DNA from 2 places in the Methylocystis sp. H4A genome. Region 1 is predicted to be linked to the other one. Evidence: riboswitches for the same ligand, from Rfam matches in the RefSeq annotation. Region 1 holds a riboswitch; the other holds the start of a gene.
The links. Region 1 has a riboswitch for thiamine pyrophosphate ahead of IYW40_RS10695 (FAD-dependent oxidoreductase). Riboswitches for the same ligand answer to the same signal wherever they lie in the genome.
Positions count from the first base shown of each region.

Region 2: another riboswitch for thiamine pyrophosphate. It lies ahead of thiC (phosphomethylpyrimidine synthase ThiC); the one in region 1 lies ahead of IYW40_RS10695 (FAD-dependent oxidoreductase).

Region 1 is NZ_JADNQY010000024.1:66,537-72,373, forward strand. Features, by position in the region: gene gap (type I glyceraldehyde-3-phosphate dehydrogenase) at 1-222, opposite strand, end outside; gene IYW40_RS10675 (DUF4164 family protein) at 448-771, shown strand; gene IYW40_RS10680 (cell division protein ZapA) at 773-1,156, shown strand; gene IYW40_RS10685 (glutathione S-transferase family protein) at 1,153-1,740, opposite strand; gene IYW40_RS10690 (hypothetical protein) at 1,893-2,489, opposite strand; TPP riboswitch at 2,652-2,785, shown strand; gene IYW40_RS10695 (FAD-dependent oxidoreductase) at 2,803-3,861, shown strand; gene thiS (sulfur carrier protein ThiS) at 3,836-3,979, shown strand; gene IYW40_RS10705 (thiazole synthase) at 3,993-4,781, shown strand; gene IYW40_RS10710 (thiamine phosphate synthase) at 4,791-5,837, shown strand, end outside.
Region 2 is NZ_JADNQY010000020.1:155,998-161,834, forward strand. Features, by position in the region: gene dapB (4-hydroxy-tetrahydrodipicolinate reductase) at 1-410, opposite strand, end outside; gene mog (molybdopterin adenylyltransferase) at 547-1,092, opposite strand; gene IYW40_RS06775 (septal ring lytic transglycosylase RlpA family protein) at 1,434-1,871, shown strand; gene thiC (phosphomethylpyrimidine synthase ThiC) at 1,924-3,750, opposite strand; TPP riboswitch at 3,849-3,942, opposite strand; gene IYW40_RS06785 (carbonic anhydrase family protein) at 4,004-4,819, opposite strand; gene IYW40_RS06790 (HAD-IC family P-type ATPase) at 4,884-5,837, shown strand, end outside.

The DNA of each region.
Region 1 (5,837 bases):
GATCGGGCCGCGGCCGACGTCGATCGTGTCTCCGGCGACTTTCACCTCATGCGGAAAGCGGCCGTGCACTGAATCATATCGCAACAGATGCGCATTGGTCTCGACCGGGCCGAGATCGTTGATGGCGACGACTTCGAGGTCCGTGCGTCCGGTCTCGATGATATAGCGCAGGATGTTGCGGCCGATGCGCCCGAACCCGTTGATCGCCACTCTCACGGTCATTTGGAAAATCTCCTTGCGCCGCCGGAACTCCGCGGCCCTCGCCATCGAGCCTGTGGGCTCTGGAGGCGAGCGTGTGATAGCACCTCGCGCCCCCCTGTCAACGCGCCAAGGTCGCGCCAATTGGCGCGGTTTCGATTTGCGCGATTCATGCTAGGAACAGGCTGGCAAGCGAATCGTTCGGCGCGGTCGCCGCGCCGCAAAGCCATGCACATTCTGCGACCGGCGATGACCCATTCAGATAAGCGCGACGAAGAAAACGCCAAGAGGCTCGAGGCCGCCGTCGCCGAGCTGCAGACGGCGCTCGCTCAGCTGGAGCGCACTGTCACCGCAAAGCTCGAAGACGAGCTGTCCAGCGCCGAACTCGAAGAAGAACTCGCCGTCATGCAAGACGATCGGTCGCGTCTCGCCCTCGATCTCGACGCCGCGTTAGCGCGGCAGAACGCCCTGGAGAAGAGCCGCGACGAGGTGCTGCGAAGGCTTGAAGCCGCGAGCGAAGGCGTCGCCGCGGCGCTCGGCGCGGCGGGCCTCGCCTCGACCCAAGAGGATTGACATGGCCGCCGTCGTCGTCGCCATCGCCGGTCGCACCTATCGCATGTCCTGCGAGGAGGGCGAAGAGCAGCGCATCGAAGAGCTCGCGCGTTACGTGGAAAGCAAGATCCAGTCGATGCGCGAGAGCTTCGGCGAGATCGGCGAGCAGCGCATCATCGTGATGGCCGCGCTCGCAATCGCCGACGAGGCGACGGACGCACGCGCCAAAGCGCAGGCGACGGAAGCCGAGTTCGCTGCGCTGCGCGCTGAGCTCGACGCCGCGCGGAAGGCGAGCGACGCGGCGTCGGCGCGCGCCGCCAAGGCGCTTGGCGACGCGACGCGTCGGATCGTGAAGCTCAATGGCGAACTGTCGCCGCCCGCCGCATCGCCGGACGATGGTCTCTAGGTCCAGGATGCGGCGCTGAAAACCGCCAGTTGAGCCTCGAAGGCACGCTTGTATGCGGGCCGCGCTTCACCGCGGGCGACATAGGCGGAGAGGTTCGGGTATTGGTCCAGCAGACCCGACGCTTTCAACCTGAGCAGCACCGACGCCATCATCAGATCGCCGGCGCTGAACGGACCATCGAGCCAGTCGGCATCGCCAAGGCGAAGGGAAAGTTGGCCCAGCCGATCACGGACGCGATCCTCGACGAGAGGCAGACGCTGCTCGTACCAGGCCTCCTCGCGCTCCAGAAGCCTGGCGATTGCAAGATCAATGATTGGCGGCTCCATCGTGCTGAGCGCCGCAAACATCCATGTGATCGCGCGCGCCCGGGCATTTGCATCGTCTGGCAGCAGGCCAGCATGGCGCTCCGCGATATGGAACACGATCGCCCCCGACTCGAATAGGGCGAGACCGCCTTCTTCATAGGTCGGAATCTGCCCGAAAGGATGAAGCGCGAGATGCGCCGGTTCCTTCATCGCTTTGAATGAAAGAAGACGAACGTCGTAGGGCTGGCCCACTTCTTCGAGCGCCCACCGAACGCGCATGTCCCGCGCCAATCCCTTGCCGCCATCGGGCGACCGTTCAAAGGCGGTAATTGTGGGGTCATTGGAAAGCCCTACGGACAGCCGCCCGTCTCCTCAACTCATCGACGGCACACTCGGTCAATGAGTCCTGACCCCGGATTGCCCGCTTAAGATTACTTCGTCACGCCCCAATCTTCGAAACTCGGGTCGCGCTTGGCTTTTTCGAGATTGTCCGCCTGTTCCGACAATTGATAATTCCGGTTTTGCGCCGCCATGGCCTCGGCGCCGTCCTTGAGGATCGCGATCTTCATCTGCTCTGTGGCGAGGCGATTGAGCTCATTGATCCACTGGTTGAGAGCGAGCAGCAAGTTGCGTTTGCGCTCTCGTTGAATGTCGTGCGACGAATCATTGTTCTCGGACAGCGCGAGTTCTTGCTGAGTTTCGGCGATCATCGCATCGAGCTTCTTGACCTTCTCCTCCGCCGCCGCGACCTGGTCCGGAGCGTCGGACTTGGCTTTTTCGAGCGCCGCTTCGGCGTCAGCGCGCGCCTTCTTGAGATTGTCGAGGCCGTTCTGCAGCCATTTCGACTGGATCTTCAGGAGCGAGTCGCGCGGAACCCCGCTGAGGCTCAGCGAATTCGGAATGGGAAAATATTCGCCAAGCTGCGCGGCGCCAGCCGGCGCCGCAGAAATCGCGCAGGCGAGCAGGCCACAGAGAACGGCGCCGGCCAACGTCCTGCGGACGCTAACCGTTTTGCTGATGAAGCTCATGATTTTCTCCCGCTATGCTGCGCTTTTTTCGCGCGCTTTTCTTTGCGCAAACTGAGCCATCATATGACGTCTGGCAAGCCCCGGCGCGGCGCGGCGACCTAAAGGAGTCGCGCGCCGCGCTTGACTGCCTCTGCGCTTCGCGCCAGCCTACGTCCGCCGGGGGAGCCCGCCCGGCGGCGCTCCAACGACGCCGCCACGGGGCTGAGAGGCCGCAAGACGCGCGAAAACGCGGGGGGCGGCGACCCTTCGAACCTGATCCAGTTGAGACTGGCGGAGGGATGGTGTCAGCGAAATTTCCCGAAAGGCGGCGCTCATGCTCGCGCGCGTGATTGGCGCCGGCGTCGCCGGACTCTGCGCCGCCTATGCGCTCGCCAGGAAAGGCGTGGACGTGGAGATCGTCGAGCGCGAGTCTGCGCCGGGCCTCGGCTGCTCGCGCTTCGCCGGCGGCATGATCGCGCCCTGGTGCGAACTGGAAAGCGCCGAGCCCCTGGTCGCGACGCTCGGCGAAGAAGCGCTCGACTTCTGGTCGCGCGAGCTCGGCGTCGCGACGGTCGCCGGCAGTCTTGTCGTGACGCCGGCTCGGGAGCGGGCAGAGCTCGCCGACTTCGCCCGACGCACGCGCAATTTCGAATCGCTGGACGCAAAGGCGATCGCGGCGCTTGAGCCAGATCTCACCGGGCGCTTCGACGCCGCGTTGTTTTTTCGGCAAGAAGCGCATCTCGATCCCCGGGCGGCGCTCATCGCGCTGACCGAGCGCCTCGCGAAACTGCCGAATGTGACGCTGCAGTTTCAGCAGGACGCCGCCGGACTGGAGACGATCCCGGATTGGATAATCGACTGCCGCGGCTTCGCGGCGCGCGACGCGCTTCCCGGCCTGCGCGGCGTGAAGGGCGAAATGCTGATCCTGCGCAGCGAGGAGATTTCCCTGGCGCGTCCGGTGCGCATGCTGCATCCGCGCCGGCCGGTTTATGTCGTGCCGCGCGGCGACGGGCTGTTCATGGTCGGCGCGACGATGATCGAGAATGAGGAGCGCGCGCGGGTCACCGCGCGGTCGGTCGTCGAACTCATCAACTCCGCCTTTGCGGTCCACCCGGCCTTCGCCGAGGCCGAAATTGTCGAGACCGGCTCGGACCTCCGACCCGCTTTCGCCGACAATCTGCCACGTCTTTTGAAGCGGGGTCGCACTCTCTATATCAATGGGCTCTACCGCCACGGATTCCTGCTTGCGCCGGCGCTGGCGCGCCGCGCGGCTGAGGTCATTGTAAACGACGGACATTTCCCAGAGGTGATGGATGCTGATTCAAATCAACGGGCGGCCGCAGGATGTGAGCGCGACGACGTTGCAAATGCTGCTGGACGAACTGGGGTATGATGAAAAGACCGTCGGCACCGCTCTGAATCAGGAGTTCGTGCGCGCCAGGGACCGCGCCGAGACGCGGCTTCGCGAAGGCGACGCCGTTGAGATCGTGACGCCGAGACAGGGCGGGTGAGCGAGTTTGATGCATGAATGACCCGGTGACGCTTTACGACGGCGCGGTGGCCTCGCGGCTGCTGCTCGGCACTGCGCGCTATCCCTCGCCAGCCATCCTCGCCGAGGCCATTCGCGCATCGGGATGCGAGATCGTCACCGTCTCGCTCCGGCGCGAGGCCGGCGGGGCGCGCGCGGGCGAGGCTTTCTGGAGCCTCATCCGCGACGTCGGCGTGCGCGTGCTCCCCAATACCGCCGGCTGCCGCACCGCCAAGGAGGCGATCGCGACCGCGCAAATGGCGCGCGAAGTCTTCGCGACTGACTGGATCAAGCTCGAAGTCATCGGCGAGGAGGACACGTTACAGCCTGACGTCTTCGGGCTGGTCGAGGCGGCGCGCGCGCTCGCCGATGACGGCTTCAAGGTCTTTCCCTACACGACCGACGATCTGGTGGTGGCGGAAAAGCTGCTCGACGCCGGCTGCCGCGTGCTGATGCCCTGGGCGGCGCCGATCGGCTCCGGGCGCGGGGTCAACAACGCTTTCGCCTTGCGGGCGCTGCGCGCGCATTTTCCCGACACCCCGCTCATCGTCGACGCGGGTCTTGGCGCGCCGTCTCACGCGGCGCTCGTTATGGAGATGGGCTATGACGCGGTGTTGCTCAACACCGCCGTTTCCCGCGCCGGCGACCCCGTTTTGATGGCGCGGGCCTTCGCCCTCGCGATCGAAGCCGGCCGCGCCGGTTTTCGCGCGCAGCCGATGACGCCGCGCGACATGGCGGAGCCTTCGACGCCCATCATTGGCCGTCCCTTCGACAGACTGGCGTAGGAATAGCCAGTGGCGGCGCTGAGGCTCGATCCCTTCTATCTCATCGTCGACGACGCCGATTGGCTTTCCCGCCTGCTGCCGCAGGGCGTTAAGCTCGTACAGCTGCGGGTGAAGGACCGCTCCGAGGCTGACGTGCGGGCGCAGATCGCGACAGCGCGGAAGACGTGCGCGCGACATGGCGCGCAGCTCGTCGTCAACGACTACTGGCGGCTCGCGATGGAGGAAGGCTGCGACTTCGTCCACCTCGGCCAGGGCGATCTCGACGCGGCGGACATCCCGGCGTTGCGCCGCGCCGGCGTCAGGATCGGCGTTTCGACGCATGACGGAGCCGAACTTGGCCGGGCGCTATCGCTCGAGGCGGATTATGTCGCGCTCGGCCCGATCTATCCTACGCTTCTGAAACAAATGGCCTTTGCGCCGCAGGGCCTCGCCCGGCTGGGCGCCTGGAAGGCGCAGATCGGCGCGCCGCCTCTCGTCGCCATCGGCGGACTGACGCCGCAACGCGCCATCGCCGCGCTTGCCGCGGGCGCCGACAGCGCCTGCGTCGTCACCGACATTTTGCGCAACGCCGAACCAGAGGCGCGCGCGCGGGAATGGCTCTCCGCGACGCAACCATGGCGTGAGCGCGAGGGCTTTTTCGCGCCCGACTACAACGGCGCGAGCGTGTGTCCATCGCCCAATCATGGCGCGCGGCTGCGGCCGATTTCGTCGCTGGTGCTTCACTATACGGGGATGCCGACGGCGGAATCGGCGCTCGCCCTGCTCTGCAGTTCGCGCTCGGAGGTCTCGGCGCATTATTTCGTCGAGGAGGATGGTCGCGTGCTGCAGCTCGTGCCGGAGTCGCGGCGCGCCTGGCATGCCGGAAAAAGCGTCTGGGCCGGCGAAACCGACATGAACTCCGCCTCGATCGGAATTGAGATCGTTCATCCCGGCCACGACGACCCACGTCCCTATTCGGCGGCGCAAATCGAGGCGACGGCCGCGCTCGCCAAGGACATTTGCCGGCGCCATGCGATACCGCCCGAACGCGTTCTGGCGCATTCCGACATCGCCCCG
Region 2 (5,837 bases), on a different contig from region 1:
CGTTCGACAAGCACGGCGAGGAGATTGACGCCGAGGCTCATATTGCCGGAACGCACGATCGCCGTTTCCCGCGCGCATTCGGCGATGGCGGCGAGATCTTCCTGAGACAGTCCGGTCGTGCCGATGATGTGCGCCACCCGGGCCCGAGCCGCCGCCTGGGCCAGTTCCACGCTGCTGCTCGGAGACGAAAAGTCGACGATCGCGTCAGCGTCGCCGAGGGCGGCCCCGACGTCGCTCGTGATCGGCACGCCGTTCGGCGCCGCGCCGCCGCTGTCGGCGCCGAGCGCCGCAGAGCCGGGACGCTCCAGAGCGGCAGTCAATCGGACGCCCAAAGTATCGGGGATGATCTGGGTCAGCATCCGGCCCATGCGGCCCGCCGCGCCGACTACCACCAAACGCAATTCGTTCATGTTCAGTCGCCCTCGCCTCCCGCAGCTTAGCGGCTTCGATTCGCTTTTCGTGACGCGCCATTTCCTATACAGGCGAGGCGCCGCGATGAGAAGCGTGCAGCTTAGGCCCGGCGTCGGACGCTGCCCGAACGGGCGGTTATTTTGCTTTAGGGCGAAAGCTTTTGACAAGCGCCGGATCGGTCTCGATATAGGCCGCGCCGATAAGATCGAGGCAGTACGGCACCGCCGGCATGACGGCGTCGAGACAGAGTTCGATCGCCCTTGGCTTGCCCGGCAGATTGATCACGAGACACTTGCCGCGATGGGCGGCCAATTGTCGCGACAGAATCGCAGTTGGCGTCTGCGCCAAGGAGACCTGTCGCATCCGCTCGCCGAAGCCGGGCAGCTCGCGCGGGCAGGCTGCGAGCGTCGCTTCGGGCGTCAGATCGCGGGGGCTCGGGCCTGTGCCGCCGGTCGTGACAATCAGGTCGCAACCGACAGCGTCGGCCAGGTCGATCAGCGTGTCGCGCACGCTTTCAAGCCCATCAGGGATGATCCGCCGCTCGATGCGGAAGGGCGTCGTCAGCGCTGCGCGTAGATAGGCCTCGATCGCCGGACCGCTCTCATCTTCATAGACGCCGGCGCTCGCGCGATCGGAAGCGGTGACGACGCCGATGATCGCGGCGCGCTTTTGGTCTGTCATTCGCGGGTCTCCCGGCGCGCATGTTTGCCGCCTCCGCTCGCTCTTGTCACTCCCCCGCGCCGCAGCGCTTAAGCTAGTATAGATTGCACAGATATCGCGCAAAATGCAACTCTGCAAAGAGATATAGCGACAAGAAATTGAATAAATCGACTCAATATCGAGAATATTGTGCGCTGCGACGAGCATATACGCCAGGATATTGGCAGCACATATTTTGCCACATTTCACAATTAACTAATTTGTCTTCGCCTCCATTCAGACGGATGGAAACTGTGCGCTTGACGAAGCGAACGAGCTCGTCAGCATCCTTCACGCATTGTGCGTAAACGGAGCAATCCTGAATGAATCGTATCTGTGGCGTACTGACGATCCTTGCACTGACGACCGCGCCGGCTCTGGCGCATCACCATCACGCCTCCCGTCATACCTCGCGCGATGCCTCGCACCATGCCTCGCGTCACGCGGAGGCGTCGCAGGGCTTCACCGCCAACGCGTCATTCTACGGCGGCGGCCCGCGCCGCTACGAACCCAACAGCCACACCGCCAACGGCGAACTCTTCAACATGTGGGACCTGACGGCCGCCCATCGCACGCTGCCGATGGGCACGCGTCTGCGCCTGACCTACGCCGGGCGTTCGGTGGTCGTGCGTATTAATGACCGCGGTCCGGCGGTCTGGACGGGGCGCAGCCTCGACGTGTCGCGCGGCGCGGCGACCCAGCTCGGCCTCATCGAACGCGGCACCGGACAGGTGCGCGTCCAGGTCATCGGAAAGAGCTAAGCAATTTAAAGCGCCCGGCTTCGGCCGGGCGCCTTCGCCTTAAGGGCGCGCCCTACTTCGCCTCGACGTATATGCTGGCGCCCTTTTCCAAAAACTCCGCGCTCTTCTCCGCCATGCCCTTCTGGCGTTCGATCTCTTTCGCCTCTTCGCGCAGATCGCGGGTGATCTGCATCGAGCAGAATTTCGGTCCGCACATCGAGCAGAAATGCGCGACCTTGTGCGCCTCTTTCGGCAGCGTCGCGTCGTGGAATTCGCGCGCCGTGTCGGGATCGAGTCCGATCTCGAACTGATCCTCCCAGCGGAAGTCGAAACGCGCGCGGCTCATGGCGTCGTCGCGTTCGCGCGCCGCCGGATGGCCCTTGGCGAGATCGGCGGCGTGCGCCGCGATGCGATAGGTGATGACGCCGGTCTTGACGTCGTCGCGATCCGGCAGGCCGAGGTGCTCTTTAGGCGTTACGTAACACAGCATCGACGTGCCAAACCAGCCGATCATTGCGGCGCCGATGCCTGACGTGATGTGATCGTAGCCCGGCGCGATGTCGGTGACGAGCGGGCCGAGCGTATAGAACGGCGCCTCGCCGCAGACTTTCAGCTGCTTGTCCATATTGGCTTTGATCTTGTGCATCGGCACATGGCCGGGGCCTTCGATCATCGTCTGACAGCCCTTGTCCCAAGCGATCTTCGTCAATTCGCCGAGCGTCTCCAGCTCGGCGAATTGCGCCGCGTCATTGGCGTCGGCGTTGCAGCCGGGGCGCAGACCGTCGCCGAGCGAGAAGGACACGTCATATTTGCGCATGATGTCGCAGATCTCGTCGAAGCGCTCGTAAAGGAAGCTCTCCTTATGCTTCGACAGGCACCAGCGCGCCAGGATCGAGCCGCCGCGCGAGACGATGCCGGTGACGCGATTGGCGGTCAGCGGCACATAGGCGAGGCGCACGCCGGCGTGGATCGTGAAGTAATCCACGCCCTGCTCCGCCTGCTCGATCAGCGTGTCTTTGAAAACTTCCCAGTCGAGCTTCAGCGCATCGCCGCCCACCTTTTCCAAAGCCTGATAGATCGGCACGGTGCCGATCGGCACGGAGGCGTTGCGGATGATCCAGTCGCGGATGTTGTGAATGTTGCGGCCGGTGGAGAGGTCCATCACCGTGTCGGCGCCCCAGCGGATCGCCCACACCATCTTTTCGACCTCATCCGCAACGGACGAGGTGACGGCCGAGTTGCCGATGTTGGCGTTGACCTTCACCAGGAAGTTGCGGCCGATGATGACCGGCTCGAGTTCCGGGTGATTGACATTCGCCGGAATGATGGCGCGGCCGCGCGCGACCTCCTCGCGCACAAATTCGGGCGTGACGAATTCGGGTATCGACGCGCCAAAGCTCTCGCCGTCGGCGATGCGTTCTTTCGCGACGTCAAGCGCGCGCTCGCGGCAGAGGTTCTCGCGATGCGCGACATAGATCATTTCTTCCGTAATGATCCCTGCGCGGGCGAACTCAAGCTGAGTGACGGGCTGCGCGCCGGCCGCTCGATGAAGCCTGCGCGCGGCGGGGCATGGCGGCACGAGGCGCTCGCCTTCAGCGAAGCCATTGTCTTCGGGCTTGATGCCGCGGCCCTGGTAGGCCTCCAAACCAGCGCGCGTCGCGAGCCAGGGACGCGCCGAGGGCAATCCCGCCGAAAGGTCGGGCGTGAAGGATGCGCAGGTATAGGGTCCTGAAGGGTCGTAGACCCGAAGCGGCGGCTCGCCCGACGATGGATCGAGCGCGATCTCGCGGTAGGGAACGCGAATGTCGTCGCGTTGCTTCGGCGAGGAATAGACCTTGCGCGATTTCCCGATCGGCCCGGTGGTGACGTTCGCCGGCATACGCTTGTCGTGGATGTTCATGATCGCGCTCCTTCATCGCGCTTCGTCAAGGGAAGCGGACGCTGAGTCAGGAAGACGAAGGAGGGATGCGCTATCACAGCGTCGACGCGAGGCGCCGTTCGCTTCTTCGCTGGCCTTCCCTACGCCGGCATGACCCGGATCAGGTTCGACGGGTGCTTCTCAGCCGCGCTTGCGGCGCCCCTCGCCATCGTGGTGAAGCTAGCGCGTCGAGCCTGCGGGAGCAAGGTGGTCGATCTTGCGTGTAGCGCCGAAGTCAGTTTCTCAGGATCAATCGGCCATGAAGCGGCTGAAGCTCCCTTGCGCTGTCGGGATAGAGCGCCTTGAACCGATCAATATCCTCCTTCGCGGCCTCAGTGCTCGCACGCGCGACGATCCAGGTTACGATTTCCGTGTGCGGGTTGGTCGTCAGAGATCCTTCATAGCGAAAAATGTTCTTCAGCTTCCCGCCCGGAAGCATTTCGGCCGGACTGAAGGACTCGCTGAGCCTTGACTGATGCTTTGTCGTGGGCGCTGCAGCCATGACCGTCGCGAAGGCCTCGTTTTTTTTGCCGGCTCTGACGAGCGCACCCACTACCATCAAATCCTTGTCGTCGCCCTTATGCACGAAATGGACTTCCATATCTGTTCGCTTTCCCTCGATCGTATGTTCGCTGGGGGCGTGGAAGTGAAACTGCTTCAATTTGAACACTCGCCCATCCATCTTGGAAAAGCTGCCGTCACCCACAACCGCCTGTATGGTGTGGCCGTCGTTCTTAATTTTGCAGGCCTGCCGGCGCCATTCCAAAGCGGGCGATCGTACGTCGGCTTTCACAGCGTTCTGCAGAGCTACGGGGGATTGTTCTCGATCAGGGATGCAGGTTGATTCCCTCTCCAATTCCTTCCGAACAAATGGTTCGTCGGAGTCGAGGCCCTCAACCGACTCAAAGTTCCAATTTTTTGGCGTATCTCCCCGAGATAGCGCTGAACAAAGTGGGCAGCTTGCCAAGCCGAATACAAGTGACCGACGCGAAATTCCCAACATAATACCGCTCCTAGAAAATATACCGCTCTCAAAAATGCTCCCTAACATCGCTCCGATTCAAGTCTCGAAACAAGGCAATTTTCTTACCGTCGAAACCCAGTTTGGGAGCCTAATGACGCAAGCATCACTTTACGGCCTCGCCTCAGACGAGGCCGCCCGGCGTCTTGCCGAATTCGGGCCCAACGAGCAGCCAAAAGCTCCCCCGCCGGGCATATTCGCGATCGCGCTGCGCACGCTGAAAGAACCCATGTTCTTTCTGCTTGCGTCCGCAGCGTTGCTCTACCTTTTCGTCGGCGATCTGGGCGAAGGCCTGTTCATGGTCGCCGGCGCAGGCGCGTCGATTACTCTCGTTGTTCTGCAAGAGCTGCGAACCGAGCGCGCGCTTCAAGCGCTCAACCGACTGGCCGAACCAACCGCGACCTGTCTGCGCGACGGCGTCGAGCGGCGCATCCCTGCCCGCGACCTCGTCCCGGGCGACGTGATCCTCGTCGGCGAAGGCGAGCGCGCGCCGGCGGACGCGCTGCTGATCGGCGGCGACGCGCTCGTCATCGACGAGTCCCTCCTCACGGGCGAGTCCGCCCCGGTGACGAAGACTCTCGCAAGCGAAGACCGCTCGGCGGAGTTTCCCGATCCTGGAGGCGAACATACGCCCTTTCTTTTTGCGGGAACCATGATCGCGCGAGGATCGGGATTGGCCGAGGTCGTGCGCACCGGCGCGCGCACGGCGATGGGCCGTCTCGGCGCGTCGCTCGCGGCGATCGAGGCGGAGCCCAGTCCTCTGCAGCAAAGAACCGGCAGGCTGGTCGCCATGCTCGGCGCCTTCGCTCTCATCTTTTGCGTCTTGGTGTTCCTTGCCTATTGGCGCGTGCATGGCGACTGGTTTGAGGGCGCCATCGCCGGCATCACGCTCGCCATCGGCCTTTTGCCGGAAGAATTTCCGATGGCGCTCGCGATCTTCCTCGCGCTCGGCGCTTTTCGGCTGGCGCGCCGCAACGTGCTCGTGCGTCGATCTTCGGTGACCGAGACGCTGGGCTCTACGTCGATTCTCTGTGTCGACAAGACCGGA